2 regions of the Streptomyces sp. NPDC056224 genome follow, and region 1 is predicted to be linked to the other one. Evidence: riboswitches for the same ligand, from Rfam matches in the RefSeq annotation. Region 1 holds a riboswitch; the other holds the start of a gene.
What was found. A riboswitch is a leader RNA that binds a small molecule or an ion and turns the genes downstream of it on or off. The one in region 1 is predicted to bind S-adenosylmethionine.
Positions count from the first base shown of each region.

Region 2: another riboswitch for S-adenosylmethionine. It lies ahead of thrC (threonine synthase); the one in region 1 lies ahead of ACFCZ1_RS28640 (aminotransferase class V-fold PLP-dependent enzyme).

Region 1 covers NZ_JBHJTK010000033.1:20,389-28,023, forward strand. Annotated here, with positions in the region: gene ACFCZ1_RS28630 (rhomboid family intramembrane serine protease) at 1-257, shown strand, start outside; gene ACFCZ1_RS28635 (Lrp/AsnC family transcriptional regulator) at 254-535, shown strand; gene ACFCZ1_RS28640 (aminotransferase class V-fold PLP-dependent enzyme) at 989-2,407, opposite strand; SAM riboswitch class IV at 2,651-2,767, opposite strand; gene trpD (anthranilate phosphoribosyltransferase) at 2,857-3,921, opposite strand; gene ACFCZ1_RS28650 (cytochrome bc complex cytochrome b subunit) at 4,095-5,726, opposite strand; gene ACFCZ1_RS28655 (Rieske 2Fe-2S domain-containing protein) at 5,723-6,781, opposite strand; gene ACFCZ1_RS28660 (c-type cytochrome) at 6,778-7,587, opposite strand.
Region 2 covers NZ_JBHJTK010000006.1:24,548-32,182, reverse strand. Annotated here, with positions in the region: gene ACFCZ1_RS10660 (Uma2 family endonuclease) at 1-526, shown strand, start outside; gene groL (chaperonin GroEL) at 624-2,246, opposite strand; gene ACFCZ1_RS10650 (cold-shock protein) at 2,541-2,747, opposite strand; gene ACFCZ1_RS10645 (MoaD/ThiS family protein) at 3,160-3,435, opposite strand; gene thrC (threonine synthase) at 3,473-4,771, opposite strand; SAM riboswitch class I at 4,765-4,921, opposite strand; gene ACFCZ1_RS10635 (glucosyl-3-phosphoglycerate synthase) at 5,106-6,083, shown strand; gene ACFCZ1_RS10630 (trehalose-6-phosphate synthase) at 6,130-7,593, shown strand.

The DNA of each region.
Region 1 (7,635 bases):
TGCCGCGGGCCAGGGTGACGAGCCTGTTCCCCTTCCTGTTCTTCCTGCCGCTGCGCTTCCCGGCGTGGATGGTGCTGCTGTTCTGGTTCGCCCTCCAGGGGGTGGCCGCGCACCGGGCGGGGAGCGGGCCGGGGGTCGCCTATCTGGCCCACCTCGTGGGCTTCTCGGTCGGCTTCCTGTACGCGTGGGCGCGCTATCGGCGTGCGACTAGAGTGGAGCGACCAGCGACGGCCACCGAGGGAGACAGTCAGCCGTGATCACCGCGATCGTGCTCATCAAGACCAGTGTGGACCGCATCCCCGAGATCGCCGAGTCCATCGCCGCGCTGGACAGCGTCAGCGAGGTCTACTCCGTCACGGGGACGTACGACCTGATCGCGCTGGTCCGCGTGGCCCGCCACGAGAACCTGGCGGACATCATCCCGGGCCGCATCAGCAAGATCCCGGGCGTCGAGGCGACGGACACCCACGTGGCGTTCCGTACGTACTCCCAGCACGACCTGGAAGCCGCCTTCGCCATCGGCCTGGACGCCTAGGTCCCGTCGTCTGCGGCCCGGGCCCGGCCGACCCGGGCGGACGCGGCCCGGACGGACCCCGGCACCCGGCAGGGGCGTCAGAGCCCCGGCGGACCCTCACCGGCCACGGGCGGGCGGTCTTCGGCGAGCCGGAACGGGCACCCGCGCGGGTGGTCGCCGGGGCCGTGGTCGCCGGGGCCGCGCAGCCGGGTGCCGCAGCCTCGCACTCGCCTCCCGCTTCGACACCGACCGGGTGAGGCCGGGCGCAACGGCCCGCCCCCGTACGCGGCCCCGCCCCCGCCACCGCTCCCGGACCCTCCCGGGTCCGGTGCGCGTCACCGTCGCGGAGCACGTCGGCCGTCCCGTCCGGCGGGGTCCGTCCCGGCGCCGCGGAACGGTCCGGGCACATTGCGCCAGTTGAGCCGCTCCCACCGGTCGGGGCGGCGTGTCCTCCACCCGCCGTACCGCAGAGCGTCAGACGGCGGGGACGCAGCGGCCCTCTTCCGTGCGGTACCGCCACTTCGCGCCGTCCGCGACGAGTTCCCTCACCGCGCGGACGAAGCGCTCCACGTGCTCGTCGGGGGTGCCGGCGCCGAAACTGACGCGGATCGCGTTGAGGGACCGCTCCCCCGGGGCCGCCTCCGGGGCGCCGCATTCGCCCTGGGCCTGCGGCTCGCTGCCCAGCAGGGTGCGGACCAGCGGGTGGGCGCAGAAGAGGCCGTCGCGGACGCCGATGCCGTACTCGGCGGACAGCGCCGCCGCGAAGTGGGAGCTGTTCCAGCCGTCCACCACGAAGGAGATGACGCCGACGCGCGGCGCATCGTCCCCGAAGAGGGACAGGACGCGGACCGCCGGGACGCCGGCCAGGCCCTCCCGGACCTTCGCGATGAGGTGGCGCTCGCGGGCGACGAGGCTCTCGAAGCCCGCCTCGGTCAGGGCCTTGCAGGCGGATGCGATGGAGTAGACGCCGATGACGTTCGGGGAGCCGGCCTCGTGACGGGCGGCGGTGGTGTGCCACTCGACGTCCACGCCGCCGTCCTCGCGCCGGGAGACCTTGCGGGAGGCGCCGCCGCCTGCGAGGTACGGCTCTGCCTCCTGGAGCCAGTCCGCGCGGCCGGCCAGCACGCCCGAGCCGAAGGGGGCGTAGAGCTTGTGCCCCGAGAAGGCGACCCAGTCCACGTCGAGGTCCTGCACGGAGACGGGGTGGTGCGGGGCGAGCTGGGCGGCGTCCAGGACGATCCGCGCGCCGTGGGCGTGCGCGGCGGCGGCGAGCTCCTTCACCGGCCACAGCTCGCCGGTGACGTTGGAGGCGCCGGTGACGCAGACCAGGGCCGGACCGTAGCCCTCTTCACCTGTTGCCGTGCGGTCGGCCAGGGCGCGCTCCAGGGTGGCGACGGCCTCGTCCGGGGTGCGGGGGGCGTTGAGGTAGGTGACCTGCGCGTCCGACCACGGCAGCAGCGAGGCGTGGTGCTCGGTCTCGAAGACGAAGACCTGGCAGCCGGCCGGGAGCGCGGCGGCGAGCAGGTTCAGGGAGTCGGTGGTGGACCGGGTGAAGACCACCTGGTCCGAGGGGCGGCAGTCGAGGAACCGCGCGACCGTGACGCGGCTCTGCTCGAAGAGGTCGGTGGAGAGCTGCGAGAGGTAGCCGGCGCCGCGGTGCACGCTGCCGTAGTACGGGGCGTACGCGGCCACGTCGTCCCAGACCCGCTGGAGCGCCGGGGCGCTGGCCGCGTAGTCGAGGGCCGCGTAGGTGACCTCGCCGCCGGTGACGAGCGGGACGGTGACGTCCCGGCCGAGGACCGGCAGCGGCTCGGCACAGGCGGGGTTGACGGCGGGGGCGGCGGAGGCGGGGGCGGGGGCGACGGCGGGGGCGGCGTTCACGGAAACGGACATGACGGAATCTCCCGGCAGGCAGGGGTGAATGGCTTCGGTGTGCCCGTACGCGGGTACGGCTCGGCGGCCGACCTGGGGGTCCCCCGGACGGAGTCCGGGGAAGGTACGGGAAGTCCCCGGATCGAAGGCGGGTACGCGGAAGTGACCCTGATCCCGGGGTGAAGAAGGGGCGGAGTCGCCCTATCGCATTCGCTTGCTCACGGAAAAACGCTCCTCGAGAGACCAGGACCCCTGGTGTCGAGGGATCCGCGCTTGCCGTAGACCTCGCTGCCTACGGCCTGGTCATCACCCGGGGCACCCCGCCACGGAAGGAGGGTTGCCGGACAGCAAGCCGGGGCCTAAACGCTGTCACTCGTGACCTGTCCAGCATCCTGCCACATGATCCCCCGTGCGCAAGGCCCCGGTCCGAATGGCGGACCGGGGCCTTGACCGAAAGCGATCAATCGGAGTCAGGCGTTGCTGGCCGCCACCCAGCGCTGCAGCGCCGCCCGGGCCGCACCCGAGTCGATCGACTCCGCCGCCCGGGTGATGCCGGCCGCGAGCTGCTCCTCCAGCGGGCCCGTGCCCGGGTCCAGGGCCACCAGGGCCGCGGCCGAGTTCAGCAGGACGGCGTCGCGGACCGGGCCCGTCTCGCCGGAGAACAGGCGGCGGGCGACGTCCGCGTTGTACGAGGCGTCCGCGCCGCGCAGCTCCGACACGTCGACGAGGGTGATGCCGACGTCCCGCGGGTCGAAGGGCTGCTCCGCGACCTTGCCGTCCCGCACCCACCACACCCGCGAGGTCGCGGTCGTGGTCAGCTCGTCCAGGCCGTCGTCGCCCCGGAAGACCAGCGCGGAGGAGCCCCGCTCGGCGAGCACGCCCGCCACGATCGGGGCCATCCGGGCGTCGGCCACGCCCGTCGCCTGGGCCCGTACCTTCGCCGGATTGGTCAGCGGGCCGAGGAAGTTGAAGGTGGTCCGGATGCCCAGCTCCTTGCGGGCCGCGGCCACGTGCCGCAGCGCGGGGTGGAACTTCACCGCGAAGCAGAAGGTGATCCCGGCCTCCTCCGCGACCTCGGCGACGCGCGCCGGGGTGAGGTCGAGGTTGACGCCGAGCTTCTCCAGGACGTCCGAGGCCCCGCTCGCGGAGGACGCGGCCCGGTTGCCGTGCTTGACCACCTTGGCGCCCGTACCGGCCACCACGACCGCCGACATCGTCGAGATGTTGACCGTCTTCGCGCCGTCGCCGCCCGTGCCGACGATGTCCACCGTCCGGCCGGGCACCTCGATCAGGTTGGCGTGCTCGTACATGGTCCGCACGAGGCCGTTGATCTCCGCGACCGTCTCCCCCTTGGCCCGCAGCGCGACCACGAAGCCGGCGATCTGGGCGTCCGTGGCCTCCCCGCGCATGATCTTGTCCATGGCCCAGGCGGTGTCGTCGGCACGCAGGTCCCGGCCGGTCAGCAGCGCGTCGAGAACGCCCGGCCAGGTGGGGGCCGCCACGCTGTCGCCGCCTGCCGGGGTCACAACGTTCATGGTCCACTCCTGCTGCTCGTAGAGGATTCCACAATGGATGGGAAGGCCTTCAGCCTATCCAGCCGGGGAGACGGCAAAGAGCCCCGTCCAGACACTGGACGGGGCTCTCGCCGTGGCGACACCAGGACTGACCGAAATCAGTCCCTCATGCGGTCAAGCGGTCGTACGGGAGGTCAGTGGTGGCCGTGGCCGCTCTGGATCTCCTTGTACTCCTCCACCGTGGGCTTCGGAATCTGGTTGCCCTCGGCGTAGAAGCCCTTGCTGAGCTTCGCGCGCAGCTTCTCGCCGCGCTTCACCTTGCGCTCGACACCGTTCTCGTCGACCGTCGGGCCGATCTCGATCGGCTCGTACGTGGTGTACGAGGTGAGCGTGTGCAGCTTGTCCTGCGAGAGCGGCTCGTGGACCTCGACGAACTCACCGTGCGGCAGGCGCTTGATGATGCCGGTCTCGCGACCGTGCAGCACCTTGTCCCGGTCCCGGCGCTGGAGGCCGAGGCAGATCCGCTTGGTGACGATGAAGGCGAGGACCGGGACGACGAAGAAGCCGATCCGGACGAACCAGGTGATCGCGTTGATCGAGAGGTGGAAGTACTGGGCGAACATGTCGTTGCCACCGCCGATCAGGAGCACGATGTACTCCGCGATCCAGGCGACACCGAAGCCCGTACGGGTCGGGACGTTGCGCGGGCGGTCCAGGATGTGGTGCTCGCGCTTGTCCCCGGTGACCCAGGACTCGATGAAGGGCCAGGCGGCGATCGAGCCCAGCACCAGCGGGAAGAGCAGCAGCGGGATGAACACGCCCAGGACGAGCGTGTGGCCCCACAGGTTGATCTCCCAGCCGGGCATGGCCCGGATCAGGCCTTCCGGCATACCCATGTACCAGTCGGGCTGCGCACCGGTGGACACGTGGTCCGGGCGGTACGGGCCGAGCGCCCAGATCGGGTTGATCGAGGCGATGGCCGCGATGGCCGCGATGACACCGAAGACCAGGAAGAAGAAGCCTCCGGCCTTGGCCATGTAGACCGGCAGCAGCGGCATGCCGACGACGTTGTTGTTCGTCTTGCCGGGACCCGCGAACTGGGTGTGCTTGTGGTAGAAGACCAGGATCAGGTGGGCCACCAGCAGGCCCATCATGATGCCGGGCAGCAGCAGGATGTGGATCGAGTAGAACCGCGCGACGAAGTCGCCGCCCGGGAACTCCCCGCCGAAGAGGAAGAACGACAGGTACGTGCCGATGACCGGCACGGACAGGATCGCGCCCTCCATGAAGCGGACACCGGTGCCCGACAGCAGGTCGTCCGGCAGCGAGTAACCGGTGAAACCGGTGAACATGCCGAGGACCAGCAGCAGGAAGCCGAAGATCCAGTTGACCTCACGCGGCTTGCGGAACGCGCCGGTGAAGAAGACGCGCATCATGTGCACGACCATGCCCGCGACGAAGATCAGCGCGGCCCAGTGGTGGATCTGCCGGATCAGCAGACCACCGCGGACGTCGAAGCTGATGTCCAGCGTCGAGGCGAAGGCCTCGGACATCAGGACGCCCTGCATCGGCACGTACGAGCCGTGGTACACGACCTCGTTCATGCTCGGGTGGAAGAACAGCGTCAGGTACACACCCGTGAGGATGATGATGATGAAGCTGTAGAGGCAGATCTCACCCAGCATGAAGGACCAGTGGTCCGGGAAGATCTTGCGCATGTTGGACTTGGCCAGGCTGTAGATGCCCAGGCGGCCGTCCGCCCAGTCCGCTACACGCTCGCCGGCAGGCGCTTTGCGCGCCGTCTTGGATTCAGTGGCAGTGCTCATCCGCGCTCCCAGAAGGCAGGACCGACGGGCTCTTCGAAGTCGCCGAGCGCTTCGAGGAAGCCTTCGTCATTCACACCGATCCGCAGCTGCGGAAGCGCGTGACCGGCCGGGCCGAAGATGACTCGGGCGCCGTCGGAGAGGTCGAAGGTGGACTGGTGGCACGGGCAGAGCACGTGGTGCGTCTGCTGCTCGTACAGGCTGATCGGGCAGCCGACGTGGGTGCAGATCTTGGAGTAGGCCACGATGCCCTCGTGGGACCACTCCAGCTCCTGCTTGTCCTTGATGTCCTCCGGCTTGATGCGGACGATCATCAGGGCGGCCTTGGCGATCTGGACCTGGAAGTCGTGCTGCTCCTCCTCCAGGCCTTCCGGCATGGCGAAGGTCAGCGAACCGACGACCACGTCCTCGGGACGCAGCGGCTCCATCGTGTTCTGGTTGATGAGCAGCTTGCCCTTGGCCCACAGCGTCTTGCGCAGCTTGTCCTCGGGCAGCGGACCGGTGTCACGCATGAGCATCACGGCGGACAGCGGCAGCAGGGCCAGCGCGCCCAGCAGCGTGTTGCGGATCAGCGGACGCCGGCCGATGCCGGACTCGTTCGCGCCGTCCGCGAAGTCCTGCATGACCTTCGCCTTGACGTCCGGCGAAGCGGCGATCGGGTGGCGCTCGTCGGCGACCTCGACGTCGGACATCAGGGTGCGGGCCCAGTGGACCGCGCCCGCGCCGATGCAGAAGAGGGCCGTGCCCAGGGTCATGCCCAGGGCGAAGTTGAGCGCGCTCACCTTCCCGATGGGGAAGATGTACACGATCTTGCTGACCGGGATGGCCACGTAGGCGACGATGAACGCGACCGTCGCCAGCATCGACACCGTGAAGAGCATCGCGACGGTGCGCTCGGAGCGCCTCGCCGCCCGCTCGTCGATGTCCTGGATGCGCGGCTTGTGGACCGGAAGGCCCGGGTCGGCGAACGGATCGTCCGCGACCGCTACGGCACCGTGGTGCGCGTCGCCCTGCTCGCTCGGCAGGTGCTTCTCTTCGGGAATCTCTTGGCTACTCATGACTTCTTGGCCTTAGCGGTGTGGGCCGCGACCCAGACGGCGACAGCGATCAGCGCACCCAGACCGAAGATCCAGCCGAACAGACCCTCGGAGACGGGGCCGAGGCCACCGAGCTTCAGGCCGCCGGGGCTGACCGACTTCTCGCCGTTCACGTTCTGGATGTACGCGATGATGTCCTTCTTCTGCTTCTCCGGCATGGTGCTGTCCGGGAAGGAGGGCATGTTCTGCGGGCCGGTGATCATGGCCTCGTAGACGTGCTTCGGCTCGACGCCCTCGAGGTTGGGGGCGTACTTGCCGTTCGTCAGCGCGCCGCCCTCGCCGGTGAAGTTGTGACACTGCGCGCAGTTGTTGCGGAACAGCTCACCACCGTTGGCGATGTCGGCGCCCGCCGGGTCGTACTGCTTCTCGGTCGGCACGATCGGGCCGGCGCCGAGGGACGCGATGTACGCGGCCAGCTGGTCGATCTGCGCCTGGTTGTAGACGACCGGCTTCTTCGGCACCTGGGCGCCGGGCTGCTGGGCGGGCATGCGGCCCGTGCTCACCTGGAAGTCGACGGCTGCGGAGCCGACGCCGACCAGGCTGGGGCCGTCAGTGGAACCCTGACCGCCGGTTCCGTGGCAGCTTGCGCAACCCACGGCGTAGAGCTTGGCGCCCTCCTCGATGGCGAGGGACTGGGCGGTTTCGTCGGCCTGCGCCTTGCCCGCGGGGGCGAAGGCGGCGTACAGCCCCCCAGTGGCCGCCAGCGCGAGGAGTAGAACGACGACCGCCGCCAGCGGATGGCGTCGTCGTGCGGAGAGCTTTTTCACGGATTACCCCGGTGTCAGGATCTTCTGCGTCGGTGTTTCTGGATGGAG
Region 2 (7,635 bases), on a different contig from region 1:
CGAGAGCCTCCTGCGCACGGTCGAGGAGATGAACACGCCAGACGGCTTCAAGGCCGAGCTCATCCGGGGGAAGATCGTCGTGTCGCCGTTCTCCAAGCTGCGCTACTACCGGCGCATGCGTGCAGTACGCGAGCAGCTACAGGCCCACGCCCCCGAGGGTCACGTCGCCGATGTCGCCCCCTTCCTCTTCAGCTTCCCGGCAGCGGAGCGGGCCTACGGGCCCGACCTCTTCGTGGCGGACGAGGCGGCGTTCGACGAGGAGGGCCGTCACGCGGACAGCGCGGCCCTGTCACTGGTCGCGGAGTTCACCTCCGTGTCGACCAAGGACGCGGACTGGAACGAGAAGCTGAACGTGTACGGCCGCCTCGTACCGGTCTACCTGGTCGTCGACATGCAGGACGCGGAGATCACCTGCTTCTGGGACCCCTCCCCGCACGGGTACCGCTCCCGCCGGACGGTGTCCTTCGGTGAGACGCTGCCCGTCCCGGAGCCCTTCGGCTTCGAGCTCGACACCACGGGCTTCTAGTGCCGGCCGCGAAACGCCCGAGGGCGGCACCCCCCGCAGGGAGTGCCGCCCTCGTTCGAGAACAGCCGATCGACCGGCGGCCTGAGCCGCGGGAGGATCAGAAGTCCATGTCACCGCCCGGCATGCCGCCCGGGGCGCCGGCGCCGGCCTTCTCGGGCTTGTCGGCGATGACGGCCTCGGTGGTCAGGAACAGCGCGGCGATCGACGCGGCGTTCTGCAGCGCGGAGCGCGTGACCTTGGCCGGGTCGATGATGCCCTCGGCGATCATGTCCACGTACTCGCCGGTCGCGGCGTTGAGGCCGTGACCGATCGGCAGGTTGCGGACCTTCTCGACGACGACGCCACCCTCGAGACCACCGTTGACGGCGATCTGCTTGAGCGGGGCCTCCAGGGCCAGGCGCACGGCGTTGGCGCCGGTCGCCTCGTCGCCCGTGAGCTCCAGCTTCTCGAAGACCGCGGAGGCCTGCAGCAGGGCCACGCCACCACCGGCGACGATGCCCTCCTCGACGGCCGCCTTCGCGTTGCGAACGGCGTCCTCGATGCGGTGCTTGCGCTCCTTGAGCTCGACCTCGGTCGCGGCGCCGGCCTTGATGACGGCCACGCCGCCGGCCAGCTTCGCGAGGCGCTCCTGGAGCTTCTCGCGGTCGTAGTCCGAGTCGGAGTTCTCGATCTCGGCGCGGATCTGGTTCACGCGACCGGCGACCTGGTCGCTGTCACCGGCACCGTCGACGATGGTGGTCTCGTCCTTGGTGATGACGACCTTGCGGGCGCGGCCGAGCAGGTCGAGACCGGCGTTCTCCAGCTTGAGGCCGACCTCCTCGGAGATGACCGTGCCACCGGTGAGGATGGCGATGTCGCCGAGCATGGCCTTGCGGCGGTCGCCGAAGCCCGGGGCCTTGACGGCGACGGACTTGAAGGTGCCGCGGATCTTGTTGACGACCAGGGTCGACAGGGCCTCGCCCTCGACGTCCTCGGCGATGATCAGCAGCGGCTTGCCGGACTGCATGACCTTCTCCAGGAGCGGCAGCAGGTCCTTGACCGAGCCGATCTTGGAGTTGACGATCAGGATGTACGGGTCGTCGAGAGCCGACTCCATACGCTCCATGTCGGTGGCGAAGTACGCCGAGATGTAGCCCTTGTCGAAGCGCATGCCCTCGGTGAGCTCCAGTTCCAGACCGAAGGTCTGGGACTCCTCGACGGTGATGACGCCTTCCTTGCCGACCTTGTCCATGGCCTCGGCGATGAGCTCGCCGATCTGGGTGTCGGCGGCGGAGATGGAGGCCGTGGAAGCGATCTGCTCCTTGGTCTCGACATCCTTCGCCTGCTCCAGCAGGGCGCCGGAGACGGCCTCGACGGCCTTCTCGATGCCGCGCTTGAGGGCCATCGGGTTGGCGCCGGCGGCCACGTTGCGCAGGCCCTCGCGGACGAGCGCCTGGGCCAGCACGGTGGCGGTGGTCGTACCGTCGCCGGCGACGTCGTCCGTCTTCTTGGCGACTTCCTTGACCAGCTCGGCGCCGATCTTCTCGTACGGGTCCTCGAGCTCGATCTCCTTGGCGATGGAGACACCATCGTTGGTGATCGTGGGCGCGCCCCACTTCTTCTCAAGGACGACGTTGCGACCCTTGGGGCCAAGGGTGACCTTGACGGCGTCGGCGAGCTGGTTCATCCCACGCTCGAGACCGCGCCGGGCCTCCTCGTCGAACGCAATGATCTTGGCCATCTGAAGTGGTCCTCCCGGACAGCGGTGGATTGCTCCCGGACCGCGCCCGCGCCCGCGACGGACGGCCTGCGTGCCCGGCGGTTCCTTCCCGCCGGACGCTGCGGGCCTCACCGACCCGGTCCTCAGTTTGGTAGCACTCTCACCTGGAGAGTGCTAACGCCAATGATTAGCACTCGACCCCCACGAGTGCAAGCGGCTTGGGCCAACGCCCCCGCGAACGCACGAGGGGCCCACACCCCGTGTCCAGGATGTGGGCCCCTCTTGCGTACGCGTGGGCGGTCGATCGCGCCGGGACTAGCCGAGTGCGAGCTTGACCATGTCCGCCTGCGGACCCTTCTGGCCCTGCGAGATCTCGAACTCGACCCGCTGACCCTCTTCAAGGGTGCGGTACCCGTCCATCTGGATGGCGCTGTAGTGGACGAACACATCCGCACCACCGTCGACCGCGATGAAGCCGTAGCCCTTCTCCGCGTTGAACCACTTGACGGTGCCCTGAGCCATGCCTAACTCCCCTATTACTGGCCCTTGCGCAGGAACGCACTTCGCGCTCCCGGGTCAGAACTTGCGCCGGAACGCGTCGACCGAGGCTGAATGTATCCGCGTCGGTGCTGTCTGCAACAGGTCAATCCGACGAGAAATCTGGACACTCGGAAACATTGAAATAGAGTGAAAATTTGGCATATCCCAGGGCAACTCGGGCCTGGCATATCTCGCCAAAGCCCCATACCGCACCCGCACATTGACCCGATGTCGACCCTCACGCGACCCGTTCATATGCGGCGGGCAAGTCCAGCGGAGGGGACTTCCCCAACTCTACCGTGCCCAATCAAACAGAATTGCCCCCTCCGCTTTTAGCGGAGGGGGCAATTACGGTTTTCGCGTGTCAGCAGCCGCCGGCACGGCGCATGTCCGGTCAGCCTCCGGCGACGGCGGGAATGATCGAGACACCGGCGCCGTCCGGCGTCGCCGCCTCCAGCCCTCCCTCGAAGCGCACGTCGTCGTCGTTGACGTAGACGTTCACGAAGCGGCGCAGCTTGCCCTGGTCGTCCAGGACGCGGGCGGCGATGCCCGGGTGGCTCTTCTCCAGCGACGCGATGACCTCGGACAGGGTCGTGCCCTCGGCCGGGACCTCGGCCTTGCCGCCGGTGTAGGTGCGCAGGATGGTGGGGATGCGGACGTTGACGCTCATGGTGCTACTGCCTTTCCGGTGGAGCGGGGGGAGGTGGTCAGGCCAGGCCGGCGGCGCGGAACGCGTCCAGGCTCGGGCGGATGGTGGCGGTCTGCCCGCTGTCCGCGGCCACCGCCTCCAGGGTCTTGAGGCCGTCACCCGTGTTCAGGACGACGGTGGTGAGCGCCGGGTCGAGCTGCCCGTTCTCGATGAGCTTCTTCGTGACGCCGACCGTCACGCCGCCCGCGGTCTCGGCGAAGATGCCCTCGGTCTGCGCGAGGATCTTGATGGCCTCGACGACCTGCTCGTCGTTGACGTCCTCGACGAAGCCGCCGGTGCGCCGGGCGATGTCCAGGACGTACGGGCCGTCCGCCGGGTTGCCGATGGCGAGGGACTTGGCGATGGTGTTCGGCTTCTGCGGGCGGACCACGTCGTGGCCGGCCTTGAAGGCGGTGGAGACCGGGGAGCAGCCCTCGGCCTGGGCACCGAAGATCTTGTACGGCTTGTCCTCGACCAGGCCGAGCTTGATCAGCTCCTGCAGACCCTTGTCGATCTTCGTCAGCTGCGAGCCGGACGCGATCGGGATGACGATCTGGTCGGGCAGCTGCCAGCCGAGCTGCTCGCAGATCTCGTACGCCAGGGTCTTGGAGCCCTCGCCGTAGTACGGGCGCAGGTTGACGTTGACGAAGCCCCAGCCCTCGCCCAGCGGGTCGCCGATGAGCTCGGAGCAGAAGCGGTTGACGTCGTCGTAGTTGCCCTCGATGCCGACCAGGTCGCCGCCGTAGACACCGGCCATGACGACCTTGCCCTGCTCCAGGTCGTGGGGGATGAACACGCAGGAGCGGAAACCGGCCCGGGCGGCCGCGGCGCCGACGGCGCCGGCCAGGTTGCCGGTGGAGGAGCAGGACAGGGTGGTGAAGCCGAAGGCGCGGGCGGCCTCGACGGCGATCGCGACGACGCGGTCCTTGAAGGAGTGCGTCGGGTTGCCGGAGTCGTCCTTGACGTAGAGCTTGCCGGTGACGCCGAGCTCCTTGGCCAGGTTCTGCGCGTCCACGAGCTTGGTGAAGCCCGGGTTCAGGCTCGGCTTGGAGGCCACGTCCGCGGGGACGGGCAGCAGCGGCGCGTACCGCCAGATGTTGTTCGGGCCGGCCTCGATGGCGGCGCGCAGGGCCTCGGGGTCTCCTGTCGGGAGGTCGTAGGCGACTTCCAGAGGTCCGAAGCACTCGACGCACGCGAAGATCGGTCCGAGCTCGAAGCGGGTACCGCACTCACGACAGGAAAGCCCGGTGGCAGGTCCGAGATCGACAGAGGTGGGATCAGTCAGTGCAGCCATGATGGCGAGGCCCTTTCTCCTCATCTTCCCCATGGCGCACTTCGCCATGAGACGGAATTGGCACCTTCCCTAGCCGGGGACCTCGCGGGGGTGCGTGAAAACGCATCGCGAGAACCGACTGGAGGGTTGCCGGGGCTTCAACGGGCCGTGTCCCTCTGCCCCTCTGGATGAGCGGTATGGCACCGGACCGCGCGCTCCATGGCGCTCCGGGCGTTTGTGCGCAAGGACCCCCGGCATGCGGTGGTCCTTTGCGTTGTTCAAGACTGTAACCGAAGGGCAGGGCGGTTGAGACAGCCGTCCGAACCGCGAGATGGATCGCATATCGGCCCGGACAAGTGACGATGCAGGGAGTCCAAGGGTGCTGGAAGAGGTGGAGCGCTGGCTGGCAGACCGCTCCTGGTCCGCCGCCGACCGACCGCTCGACCAGCTGCTGGACCGGAAACGGGCGGCTGGGACCACGGTCAGCGTGGTGCTGCCCGCGCTCGACGAGGAGGCGACGGTCGGCGCGATCGTCGAGGTGATCCGGCGCGAGCTGATCGAGGGACTGCCGTTCCCCCTGGTGGACGAACTGGTGGTGGTCGACTCGGGCTCCAGCGACCGGACGGCCGAGGTCGCCGCGAAGGCCGGCGCCCGCGTCGTCCACCGCGACGAGATCCTGCCGCGGATCCCCGCGCTGCCCGGCAAGGGCGAGGTGCTGTGGCGCTCCCTGCTGGCCACGTCCGGGGAGATCGTCTGCTTCGTTGACGCCGACCTGCGCGATTTCTCGGCCGACTTCGTCTCCGGGATCGTGGGGCCGCTGCTGACGGAACCGGACGTGCAGTTCGTCAAGGCGATGTACGACCGCCCGCTGGGCGACGCCCCCGGCCAGGGCGGCCGGGTGACGGAGCTGGTGGCGCGTCCCCTGCTCAACCTGCACTGGCCCCAGCTGGCCGGTTTCGTCCAGCCGCTGGGCGGTGAGTACGCCGTACGCCGCTCCCTGCTGGAGCGGCTGCCGTTCCCCGTCGGGTACGGCGTCGAGCTGGGCCTGCTGGTGGACGCGCTGCACACGGTCGGGCTGGACGCGCTGGCCCAGGTGGACGTCGGCGTACGGGTCCACCGCCACCAGGACGGGCAGGCGCTGGGCCGGATGGCCGCGGCGATATACCGCACCGCGCAGCTGCGGCTCGCGCACGGGCACTCCCCCGGCCACCGCGGGGGGTACCCCCTCGTACGTCCGGAGCTGACGCAGTTCGAGCGGGGGCCGGAGGGGTTCGTGCCGCGGACGTACGAGGTGGACACGGAGGAGCGGCCGCCGATGCTGGACGTCAGGGAGTACGTGCTGCGCCGCGTGGCGTGACGCAGGGAACGGTTTGAGGGGACCCGGGCCGGGCTAGGTTCGGCGCATGGCTTCTCAGGTGCTCGTAGCCGCCAACCGCGGCCCGCTCTCGTACGCCCTGTCCGCCGAGGGCACCCTCAGTGCCCGGCGCGGCGGGGGCGGTCTCGTCTCCGGACTCTCCGCGGCCCTGGCGGAGCAGCCGGACGCGGTGTGGATCTGCGCGGCCCTTTCGGAGGCGGACCGGGAGGCGGTCCGCCGGGGCGTGGCCGAACCCGGCGTCCGCATGCTGGACATCGATCCCACGGTGTACGACGACGCGTACAACGGCATCGCGAACTCGGTGCTGTGGTTCACCCACCACCACCTGTACGACATCCCGCGCACGCCGGTGTTCGACGCGCAGTTCCGCCGCCGGTGGGGGTCGTACGTGGAGTACAACCGCGCCTTCGCGGCGGCGCTTGCCGAGGAGGCGGCGGAGGGCGCCCGCGTCCTGGTGCAGGACTACCACCTGGCCCTGGTGCCGGGGCAGTTGCGGGAGCTGCGGCCGGACCTGCGGATCGGGCACTTCACGCACACGCCGTGGGCTTCGCGGGAGTTCCTGGGGATGCTGCCCGACGACATCCGGGAGCAGCTGCTCTGGGGGATGCTCGGCGCCGACCGGCTGGGTTTCCACACCTGGGCCTGGGCGGTCAACTTCATCACCAGCGCGAACCTGGACGACGCGACCGGCATCGCGCAGCCGTACCTCCCGAGCGGGACTCCCGAGAGCGGGGTGCACCACCACAGGTCGAAGGCGGACGGCCCGGGCTACGGGGAGAAGCGGTTCACGCAGGTGACCCAGTACCCGCTCGGGGTCGACGCGGAGGAGCTGCGCGAACTGGCGCACCGGCCGGAGGTGGAGGAGAAGCTGGCGGCGCTGCGGGCGGAGGTCGGTGACCTGAAGACGATCGTCCGGGTGGACCGGACGGAGCTGTCGAAGAACATCGTGCGCGGGCTCCTCGCCTACCGGGAGCTGCTGACCACGCACCCCGAATGGCGCGGCCGGGTGGTGCACCTGGCGTCCGCCTACCCGTCGCGGCAGGACCTGGCGGTGTACCGGGCGTACACGGAGTCGGTGCGGGAGCTGGCGGCCGAGGTGAACGCGGAGTTCGGCACGGCGGACTGGAAGCCGGTCCACGTGTCGGTGCAGGACGACTTCGCGCGCTCGCTCGCGGCGTACCGGATGGCGGACGTCGCGCTGGTGAACCCGGTGCGGGACGGGATGAACCTGGTGGCGAAGGAGATCCCGGTGGTGTCGGAGGAGGGGTGCGTGCTGGTGCTGTCGACCGGGGCGGGGGCGTACGAGGAGCTCCGCCAGGACGCGTTGACGGTGAACCCGTACGACGTGACGCAGACGGCCGAGGCGCTGCACACGGCGCTGTCCATGCCGGACGCCGAGCGCGCGGACCGCACGAAGCGCCTGGCGGCGGCCGCGACCGCCCTCCCCCCGGCCCAGTGGTTCACCGCCCAGCTGGCGGACCTCCGGGCCTGACCCGCGCCACCGCTCCTGGGGCTCCGCCCCGGACCCCGCTCC